Regions from separate parts of the Chryseobacillus diguaensis genome, predicted to be linked through region 2. Evidence: riboswitches for the same ligand, from Rfam matches in the RefSeq annotation. Region 2 holds a riboswitch; the other holds the start of a gene.

Region 1 (4,786 bases), on a different contig from region 2:
AAATTTCGACATGCAAAAGCGTTTCAGCTGAAGGCTTTAAACCATTTGAATGAATTGCCCTGCCCTTCGCATCCACGAGAAGGAAGTCTTCATCGGTTTCTTTCCGCTTATCCTTGCCGCTCGCCGTTACTAAAAAAGTGACAGGATGATCCTCTACTTTAATAGCTAAATTCCCGCTTGTTCCAGGAAACCAGTCTCTTACTGCCAATTCTCTTTTCACATCGGCAAGCTCTTTCCAACGCTCTTCAAGAAGACTCATGAAAGCACCCTCCTCTTCTCCAGAATATCCATAACGTCGAAAAAGTCAGTAAATGATTCATGCCTAAGGGAAAGCTCACGGCAATTGTCCAGCAAATAATCTCTGGCAATGACAAAATCAGAGAGTTTAGCGGCCTCAAGATCCGTTACAGAATCACCAATCACAATAATTTCATTGTTTTTTTCTGTCAGCTGCCTAATGATAGATGGTTTGCAGCAACCGCAATCATTTTGGCAATTTGAGTCACAGCTGTGAGGCCAGAGAATTTCGATTGTCTCCCCTTCAAAGCTTGCAGAGTTGCAATAGATTAAATCCTCCTGAATGATACCTTTAAGAATTGGCTTCACAAAAAAATCAATGCCGCCGCTCACTATGTATAGCGGAAATCCATTTTCTTTTGCATAATGGACAAATTCTTTAAAGCCCTCCCGAATGGACGCTGTGGAAAGGACAAATTCGATGATGCTATTCTTTTCAGAGCTTGAGAGAAGGGAAAAAATTTTCCCTACTCCTTCGCGAACTGAAACCTCACGGGATAGAACTGTGTTTTTTATGTTTTCCCAGCCAGTCGGCTGAAAGTGTTTCATAATTTGAATAATGTTATCATTTTCTGTTATCGTTCCGTCAAAGTCACAAAATAAAACAGGCTTCAATCCCTTTTCACCTCCTCAGCTCCCCATAAGTCGATCGCTGCCTGAAGGTTTCGGTTTTCTTCCGCTTTTTCATGAAGAGAAATTCCTTCAAGCATCCCATCAATAGCAGCTCTAAAAGCATTTGCCCCGCCTACAGCTCCATACGGATGTCCGTGGATGCCTCCTCCTGCATTGATAATCGATTCGTTCCCGAAATCATGGATCAATAAAGGGACAAGACCCGGATGAATTCCTGCAGATGGAACAGGAAAAATTTGTTTTATAGCCCGCTGAACAGTACATTCCTCTGCAATTTCAAGTGCTGAAGCTTTTTCTAAAGCAACACTTCCGTAAGGAGAAGGGAATAATGAGAAATCGGCTCCGGCATAACGAACCAGTTTTCCAAGCAAAAGAGAGTGGGAAAAGCCATAAAATTTCGATGATGTTAAAGCACCGCTGACAGCTGGGTGCGCCATGATTGGAATCATTATTTCTTCATCTTCAGAAAGACTATGAAGAACATCAAGGCCATAGGAAAATACGTTCAGCAATAGGGCACTTGCCCCTAGCTCTACAGCTCTATTTGCTTTATCCCGAAGTTCAGCAGTCCTTCCTGTCAAATTGACAGCATAGAGTTTCTTTTTGCCCGTTTCTTCAAATACTTGCTGAATGACTTTTTTGCCGGCAATGATTCTTTTCTCAAACGGCGTTTCTGGATTTTCAAAAAGAATTTCATCATCTTTTACAAGATCTGCACCGCCTGTCAGCTGATCTCTCAGCTGTGTTTCAAGAAAATCGATATCCCTTCCGATCACACCTTTGAAAATACTCATCAGCAAAGGCCTGTTGTGAACGCCAAGAATTTCCCTAATCCCTTCAATGCCAAACTTTGCTCCTTTAAAGTCACTGACAGATTCTACAGGAAATTCAAGATCTACTAGCTTTACTTCCCCGTCAAGAGACAGTTTTCCGAAAACCGTTGTAAGAATGGCAGGAATGTCCTGACTGAAATTTAAGGATGGATAAGCAATTTTAACTAAAGCTCTTTTCGTTTTTTGTCCCAAATAACGGCTTGCCTGTTCATCCTCTTCAAGCGCGGTTACTTCAAGTACTTTTCCTTTGTGTTTTTCCAGCTGGATTTTTTCCAGCTGCGGCAGATCAGTCCAAGATCCAATTGTAAGTCCAAGTGCGATTCCTTCTGCCTTTTTATAAAACTCACCCTTTGCATCATGTAAAAGATAAGTTGCAATCCATTCGCTCAATGTGTAAAACCTGCCTTCCTAAAAGCTTTTAAACGCCAAAAATCCCCTTCTTCGCCAGGAAGAAGAGGATGTTTGAAAGTTTCACAAATCTTCCTATCTCCCAGCGTCTGCTGCAAGAATTAGCACCGTGCTTAACCATGTTAAGTCGGTTGCCGGGCTTCATCGGGCTAGTCCCTCCACCTGCTCTTGATAAGAATCGTTATTCAATTATATCGTAAGTCATGAATTTTCCGAAAAAAGAAAATAGTTAAATTCAATTGGATTATGCCAAGATTTTATTTTACTGTCAACCTATTTTTTAAAATTTTAGCTCTGTTAAATTTGTCTGTTGATTGCAGCTAGCAGGCGTACGCTTTCCGCGGGCGGTTTTGAAGCCTCCTGTCGCTGCGCTCCTGCGGGGTCTCCCTTCACTCGCACTCCCGCATTAGTCTCCCGTATCCGTTCCAATCAACAGGTGCTCAAAAATTAACACTATTCATTAACATTGTATAAATTATTTTAAAACAAATTGAGCCTACCGATTCGTTCTGCTGCTTCTCTAATTCGGTGTTCTTCTGTCAGCAGGCCAATTCTGATATACCCCTCTCCAAATTGGCCAAAGCCTGATCCCGGTGCTACTGCTACATGTGTTTTATCTAACAAATAATCAGCAAATTGAACAGACGTGTATCCAGATGGCACAGGCAGCCAGGCGAAAAATGACCCTGGAGGAGCTTGAAATTTCCACCCGATTGCTTGGAAGGACTCTACAAGAGCTTTTCTTCTTGATTCATACATCGCTACAAGCTCTTTCACGCAATCCTGAGATTCCGTTAATGCCGCAGCGGCAGCTGATTGCACGGCTCCAAATAAGCTGACGTACAAATGATCCTGAAAAAGATTGATTGCCTCTATTACCGACTTGTTGCCGATCGCAAAACCGGCACGCCATCCTGCCATATTATATGTTTTGGAAAGGGTGTATATCTCAATTCCGTTATCTTTTGCCCCTTCGGTCTGTAAAAAGCTGACTGGTTTATGACCGTCATACCCGATAGCTCCATATGCAAAATCATGAACTATACAGAGGCTGTGTTCTTCTGCAAATTGGACCGTTTCTTCAAAAAATTCTCTAGATGCCGTTGCACCAGTAGGATTGTTCGGGTAATTTAAAAACATCAGCTTAGCTTTTTTTAAAACATCCTGATGGATCGATTTATAGTCCGGAAGAAACTGATTTTCTTCTAATAGCGGCATGAATGCCATTGAAGCTCCTGCAATTTCAACACCGGACCAGTAATCAGGATAGCCCGGATCTGGCACCATTGCGATATCTCCATAATTAAGCAGGCATTGAGGTATTTCAACAAGGCCAGCTTTTCCTCCAAATAAAACAGCTACTTCAGTTTCAGGATTAATCTCTACATCGTATTCCCTAAGATAAAAATCAGCAACAGCTTTCTTTAGTTCGCTTTTCCCTCGAAATGGAGAATATTTGTGGTTGTTTGGGTCTTCAGCAGCTATTTTTAACCTCTCAACGATATGAGAGGGTGTTGGCTGATCAGGATTCCCCTGTCCGAGATTAATGACATCATAGCCCTCCTTTAGCGCTTGTCCCACTTTCTTAACAAGTGCTGCAAAGAATTGGGATGGCAGGCGTTTTAAAAGCTCAGATTGTTCAAAGGATTTCATTTCATAACACCTTCTCAAAAAATTCTTGAAATTCTAATCACAAATCTTATAGTGTAATTAAGAGTCTGTAAAGAAAAATTTTTCTGAAAATGGCGTCATAAATGAAATGAATCCTTACATATCCTGTATTCAGCTAGATATAAAAATTTGGTGAACCTGAATTCAATTAAAGGCAGGCTGCTGAAAAAATCAGTATTGCCTGCAGCAAGATCCCTAAACCTGATATTATTGTCCTTCCAGAACTTTGGACGACTGGCTATGATTTAACACGGCTTGAAGAAACAGCTGATGCAGAGGGTGCAAAAACGCTTGCTTTTATAAGCAGCCTTGCAATTTTGCATCAGGTTCATATTGTGGCTGGTTCTGTTGCTAAAAAAACGGCACAGGGCATATCGAACACTCTATTTGCAGTAAACAAAGACTGAGAAAACATCCATGAATATACCAAGCTTCACCTTTTTCGTCTAATGAATGAGCATCATTACCTAACAGGCGGAAAAGGAAATGGATTGTATACGTTTGAAGGTCTCAACTGCCCCGGGCTCATTTGCTATGATATCCGGTTCCCGGTGGACCAGTTTCCATGCAGTCCGCGTTGCGGAAGTCCTTTTTGTTGTGGCAAAATGGCCTGTGCCAAGACTTGATCATTGGCGGACTCTTCTCTTAGCAAGAGCCATTGAGAATCAATGCTTTGTCATAGCATACAATCGTTCAGGATCTGATCCGAAAAATCCAATGGTAAAAATTCTCGCAGAAGCGGGCAGTGAAGAAGGGTCTCCTTACGCAAGGCTCGAGCTTTCAAAAATAGCTGAAGTGCGCCAAACCATTCCTGTATTCGAAGACAGGCTTCCTTCTTTTTATCAGGAATAATTTTCAGAAATTGGTTGACAATCCTTCTGGTAACTTGTAACATCTTCCTCAAGCGAGTTTTTTAAATGTTCGCTAATTATGAATCTTTAAAA
Region 2 (4,786 bases):
TCCAATGCGCCCTGCCTTTTTTAAATCCCCCATACCGCCAATCCCAACGACAATCGTCATGAATATGATCGGTGCAATTACCATTTTGATCATTTTAATAAAAACGTCAGCAAGAACCTTTAGCTGAACGCCGAATGATGGAAAAATAAATCCCACGCCGATCCCGATCAGAATCCCAATGATTACCTGTATGGTGAGATTCTTAAAATTAACTCTCACTCCTATTCACACCTTCCCTCTGTTTGTCACCGCTTACACAAGTAATTCTATCAATATGTACGGAAAATTTAAACTTAAGGGCCCTAAGAGGATTTCTAATCCCTCTTCCTTCACAAGGAAAAAGGACTCAATTTTCAGAATTAAACGGATAAAAAAAAGAGGAATGCCTGTTGGCATCCCTCTTTTCTACTATTATAATATGCGCAAGCTTCATACCGTATGGACATTTGCTGGGTGTTATGAATCAAATTGCAATGGTTAGCCAAAAATTAGTTGCTGACTGGTACGACAGCACCCTTGTATTTTTGTTTAATAAAGTCTTGAATTTCTTTGCTGTGAAGAACCTCAACAAGTGTTTTGATTTCTTTTCTGTTCTCGTCGCCTTTGCGCACTGCAATGATGTTTACATATGGAGAATCCGCACCTTCAAGCGCAATAGCATCTTTAAGAGGATTCAAGCCTGCAGAGATGGCATAGTTTGTGTTGATTAGGACTGCATCCCCTTCACCGCTTTTGTAAGCTTGAGGAAGATAACTTGCTTCTACATCTGTTTTAAACTTAAGGTTTTTAGGATTTTCAGCAATGTCTTTTACTGTAGCTGTTGTTTTATCAACGCCTGGCTTTAATTTAATCAAACCTTTGCTCTCAAGAAGTGTCAGCATGCGGCCATGATCGGCTACAGAAGAACTCATGATAATTTGGGCGTTGTTAGGAAGCTCTTCAAGCTTTTTATATTTTTTAGAATAAACACCGATCGGCTCAATGTGAATACCGCCTGCATTTACAAAATTGTAATCTTTGTTTTCAGCCATTTGGGCCTTCATATAAGGCATGTGCTGGAAGTAGTTGGCATCAAGTTCTTTGCTTGCTAAAGATTTGTTCGGCAATACATAGTCTTTGAATTTAATAATTTTCAGCTTAACGCCTTTTTTCTCAAGAAGCGGTTCCGCTTTTTCAAGTATTTCAGCATGTGGTACGTTGGATGCCCCAATGACAAGGGTTCCTTTTTGGCCAGCTCCACCGCTTGTGCCGCATGCAGCAAGCGCTGCAACAGTTAAAACAGTAATAAAGGTTAATAATAATTTTCTCATTCTTTTTTCCCCCTAGCGTTTATCCAGTTTTTTAGTAAGTAAGTCTCCAATAATTTGGATGATAAAAACAATGATCAATATGAACACGGTGGCAATAGCCGTTACCTGGATGCTGTCGCGCTGGAATCCGTCTAAGAATGCGTAATCCCCAAGTCCGCCAGCACCAACGAACCCTGCCATTGCAGTAAAGCCTACAGTCGCAATCGCTGTTACGGTAATGCCTGATACTAAAGCAGGCATTGCTTCAGGCAGCAGCACTTTAAAAATAATTGTACTGGTTTTTGCCCCCATTGATTTAGCTGCTTCAATAACACCTTTATCAATTTCTCGAAGGGCAATTTCAACCATTCTTCCATAGAAGGGTGCCGCACCGATAATTAAAGCGGGCAGGGCAGCATCTGCACCAAGAATGGTACCAACAAGAATTTTAGTAAATGGAAGGAGCAATATGATTAAGATAATGAATGGAATCGACCGGAACACATTGACAATGGCTGAGACGATAATATATAAAACTTTGTTTTCCCACAGGTTTCCCCGTCCTGTTAAAAACAGAAGCAATCCTAGGAGCATTCCGAGGACAAAGGTAAACACAACGGAAATGACTGTCATATAGAGCGTTTCATAGGTGGCATTCCAAAGATCACTCCAAACCACGTCAGGTAAAAGCTGACTAAGCATTCGGAATCACCTCCACTTCTACTTTCTGCTGTTTAAGAAAGACAAGAGCATGGTTCAATTCGCTGTCTTCTCCTTCAAGATGAAGAAATAATGTTCCATATGCACCGCTTTGGGTCTGAGTAATTTTCCCATGAAGAATGTTTACGTTCACTTGGTGCTCTCTGATCAGCTCATTAATGACCGGCTGGCCGGTTGAGTCTCCTACAAATGTCAGCTGAACCACTTTGCCTGTCTGATATTGCTTGATCAATAGGTCAATGGTTTCTTTTGCATCTTCCGGCTCTGTAATCTGCTGAACGAACCGCTTTGTAATTGGCTGTTCAGGACGCTGGAAAACCTGCAGCACTTTACCCTCTTCTACAATTCTTCCGTTTTCCATAACCGCTACCCTGTGGCAGATTTTCCTGATTACATGCATCTCATGTGTTATTAAAACAATCGTCAAGCCAAGTCTTTTGTTAATATCTACCAAAAGATCTAAGATTGAATCTGTTGTTTGAGGATCCAGCGCTGAGGTAGCCTCATCACAAAGGAGTACCTGAGGATTGTTGGCCAGCGCTCTCGCAATGCCGACACGCTGTTTTTGTCCTCCGCTTAGCTGTGATGGGTAGGCATTTTCTCTGCCTTCAAGTCCAACCAGATTAATTAATTCTTTCACCCGCTGCAGCCTTTTAGCTTTTGGAACTCCCGCAATTTCAAGAGGAAACCCAATATTTTCACTGACGGTTCTGGACCAGAGGAGATTAAAATGCTGGAAGATCATACTGATTTGCTGCCGTGCTTTTCTTAATCCAGATTCTCCGATCTGATCCATCCTTTTCCCCGCAACCTCAACAGTCCCGCCAGTAGGTTTTTCCAAGCCATTGAGCAGGCGGATCAAGGAACTTTTTCCAGCACCGCTGTATCCAATAATGCCGTATATCTCGCCTTTATCAACTTGAATGTTTACATTGTCAACAGCTGTAATATTCCCTGTTTTTGTAGAATAGGTTTTTGAAACTTCGGATAGTTTAATCATTAAATCACCTTCTTTAGCATTTAAATTAGTAAACGATTGGGAACAGAAAAAGCCTTTCTGCACAAATGAGCAGAAAGGCTTGAATAGGAGTCTTCGCCTTTCTCTCATCTTTCAAAACAGCCAGCTGCTTTGAGTGAATTGGCACCATTTCAGATTAACTGACGGTTGCCGGGTTTCATAGGGCACGTCCCTCCACCTCTCTTGATAAGAGAACAATCGTTTATTCAATTAGCGCATTAATACGCTTAATTAGGTTCGAAGGTGATTATAACACGGATATTTTCTTCCGTCAACTATTAGAATTGTTTTTTCAGAAGGTTTTGTCATGCCTGAGGCACAAGGTAATCCGATTTTTTTCCTGTCGCTTTCTCAATTGCCTGCTCTAAATCCTCAAGCAGATCATCAATGTGTTCAATCCCTACAGAGAGTCGAATGAGGTCTTCCGTCACTCCTGATTGAATCAGCTCATCATGGTCAAGCTGCTGATGAGTTGTGCTCGCAGGATGAATAATCAGGCTCTTCGCATCTCCTACGTTGGCAACATGCGACCATAGCTTGACATTGTTGATGAGTTCGCTGCCTGCCTCTCTTCCGCCGGATATCCCAAACACCGCTACAGCGCCGGCCCCTTTTGGCAAATACTTGTCTGCAAGCGGCTTTGAAGGATGATTTTCGAGACCTGGATATAACACCCAGTCAACGCCTGGATGTTCCTCTAAATAGGCAACCACTTTTTTCGTATTGGCAATATGTTCTTTCATTCTGACATGCAGAGTTTCAAGGCCAAGGGTAAATTGAAAGGCATTGAACGGGCTAATTGCTGGACCTAAATCCCTAAGCAGCTGAACCCTTGCTTTTGCTATGTAAGCAGCCTCCCCAAGTGCTTCAGCATATACGAGGTTGTTATAGCTCGGATCAGGTGTGACAAATCCAGGGAACTTTTCAGAATTCCAATTAAATTTACCGCCATCAACAATAATTCCCCCAAGTGTTGTTCCATTCCCTAAGAGCCACTTCGTTGCAGAGTGGACAACAATGTCCGCTCCAAAATCGATCGGCTTGCATAAATAAGGGGTACCAAATGTGTTATCCACGATTAACGGAATATTTGATTCATGAGCTATATCTGCTATAGCTTCAATATCAATAACCAGTAAACTTGGATTTCCAATTGTTTCTGCAAATACAGCCTTTGTTTTTGGCGTAATAGCACTGCGGAAATTTTCAGGGTTTGAAGGATTGACGAAGGTCGTTTTTATACCATATTTCGGAAGGGTGTTTGCAAATAAATTATAGGTTCCGCCATATAAAGTAGAAGCCGCAACTACTTCATCACCAGCTTCTGCAATATTCAAAATGGAAAGAGTAATAGCCGCCATCCCGCTTGCAACGGCAAGCGCCCCGATTCCTCCTTCAAGTTCTGCTATTCTCTCCTCAAGTACTGTTGCTGTCGGATTATGAATTCGTGTATAAATATAACCCTGTTCCTGCAAAGCAAATAAATTGGCTGCATGATCTGTATTGTTAAATAAATAGGCATTAGACTGATAAATGGGCACAGCTCTCGCACCTGTTATCGGGTCCGCATTCAATCCTCCATGAATTCCAACTGTTTCCTGGCGATATTGTTTGTCTGACATTTTTCTTCCTCCTTCTCATTGTTCAAGCTTATTTTCATGCTGTTCTGAACACACTCGAGTTGTAAAAATTGGACATTATGCTGCAAACAAATTCGGATTCATGCAAAAAACCTCTTCAAAGAAGAGGCTTTCATCCG

What was found. A riboswitch is a leader RNA that binds a small molecule or an ion and turns the genes downstream of it on or off. The one in region 2 is predicted to bind S-adenosylmethionine.
Region 1: another riboswitch for S-adenosylmethionine. It lies ahead of mtnW (2,3-diketo-5-methylthiopentyl-1-phosphate enolase); the one in region 2 lies ahead of ACOT8F_RS10730 (methionine ABC transporter ATP-binding protein).

What each region holds. Positions count from the first base shown of each region.
Region 1 is NZ_JBMKNV010000013.1:56,642-61,427, forward strand. Features, by position in the region: gene ACOT8F_RS17235 (methylthioribulose 1-phosphate dehydratase) at 1-259, opposite strand, end outside; gene ACOT8F_RS17240 (2-hydroxy-3-keto-5-methylthiopentenyl-1-phosphate phosphatase) at 256-912, opposite strand; gene mtnW (2,3-diketo-5-methylthiopentyl-1-phosphate enolase) at 909-2,153, opposite strand; SAM riboswitch class I at 2,244-2,349, opposite strand; gene ACOT8F_RS17250 (pyridoxal phosphate-dependent aminotransferase) at 2,652-3,824, opposite strand; partial or broken gene ACOT8F_RS17255 (carbon-nitrogen family hydrolase) at 3,931-4,694, shown strand.
Region 2 is NZ_JBMKNV010000005.1:224,049-228,834, forward strand. Features, by position in the region: gene ACOT8F_RS10715 (dicarboxylate/amino acid:cation symporter) at 1-219, opposite strand, end outside; gene ACOT8F_RS10720 (MetQ/NlpA family ABC transporter substrate-binding protein) at 489-1,310, opposite strand; gene ACOT8F_RS10725 (methionine ABC transporter permease) at 1,323-1,991, opposite strand; gene ACOT8F_RS10730 (methionine ABC transporter ATP-binding protein) at 1,984-3,009, opposite strand; SAM riboswitch class I at 3,111-3,220, opposite strand; gene ACOT8F_RS10735 (O-acetylhomoserine aminocarboxypropyltransferase/cysteine synthase family protein) at 3,333-4,649, opposite strand.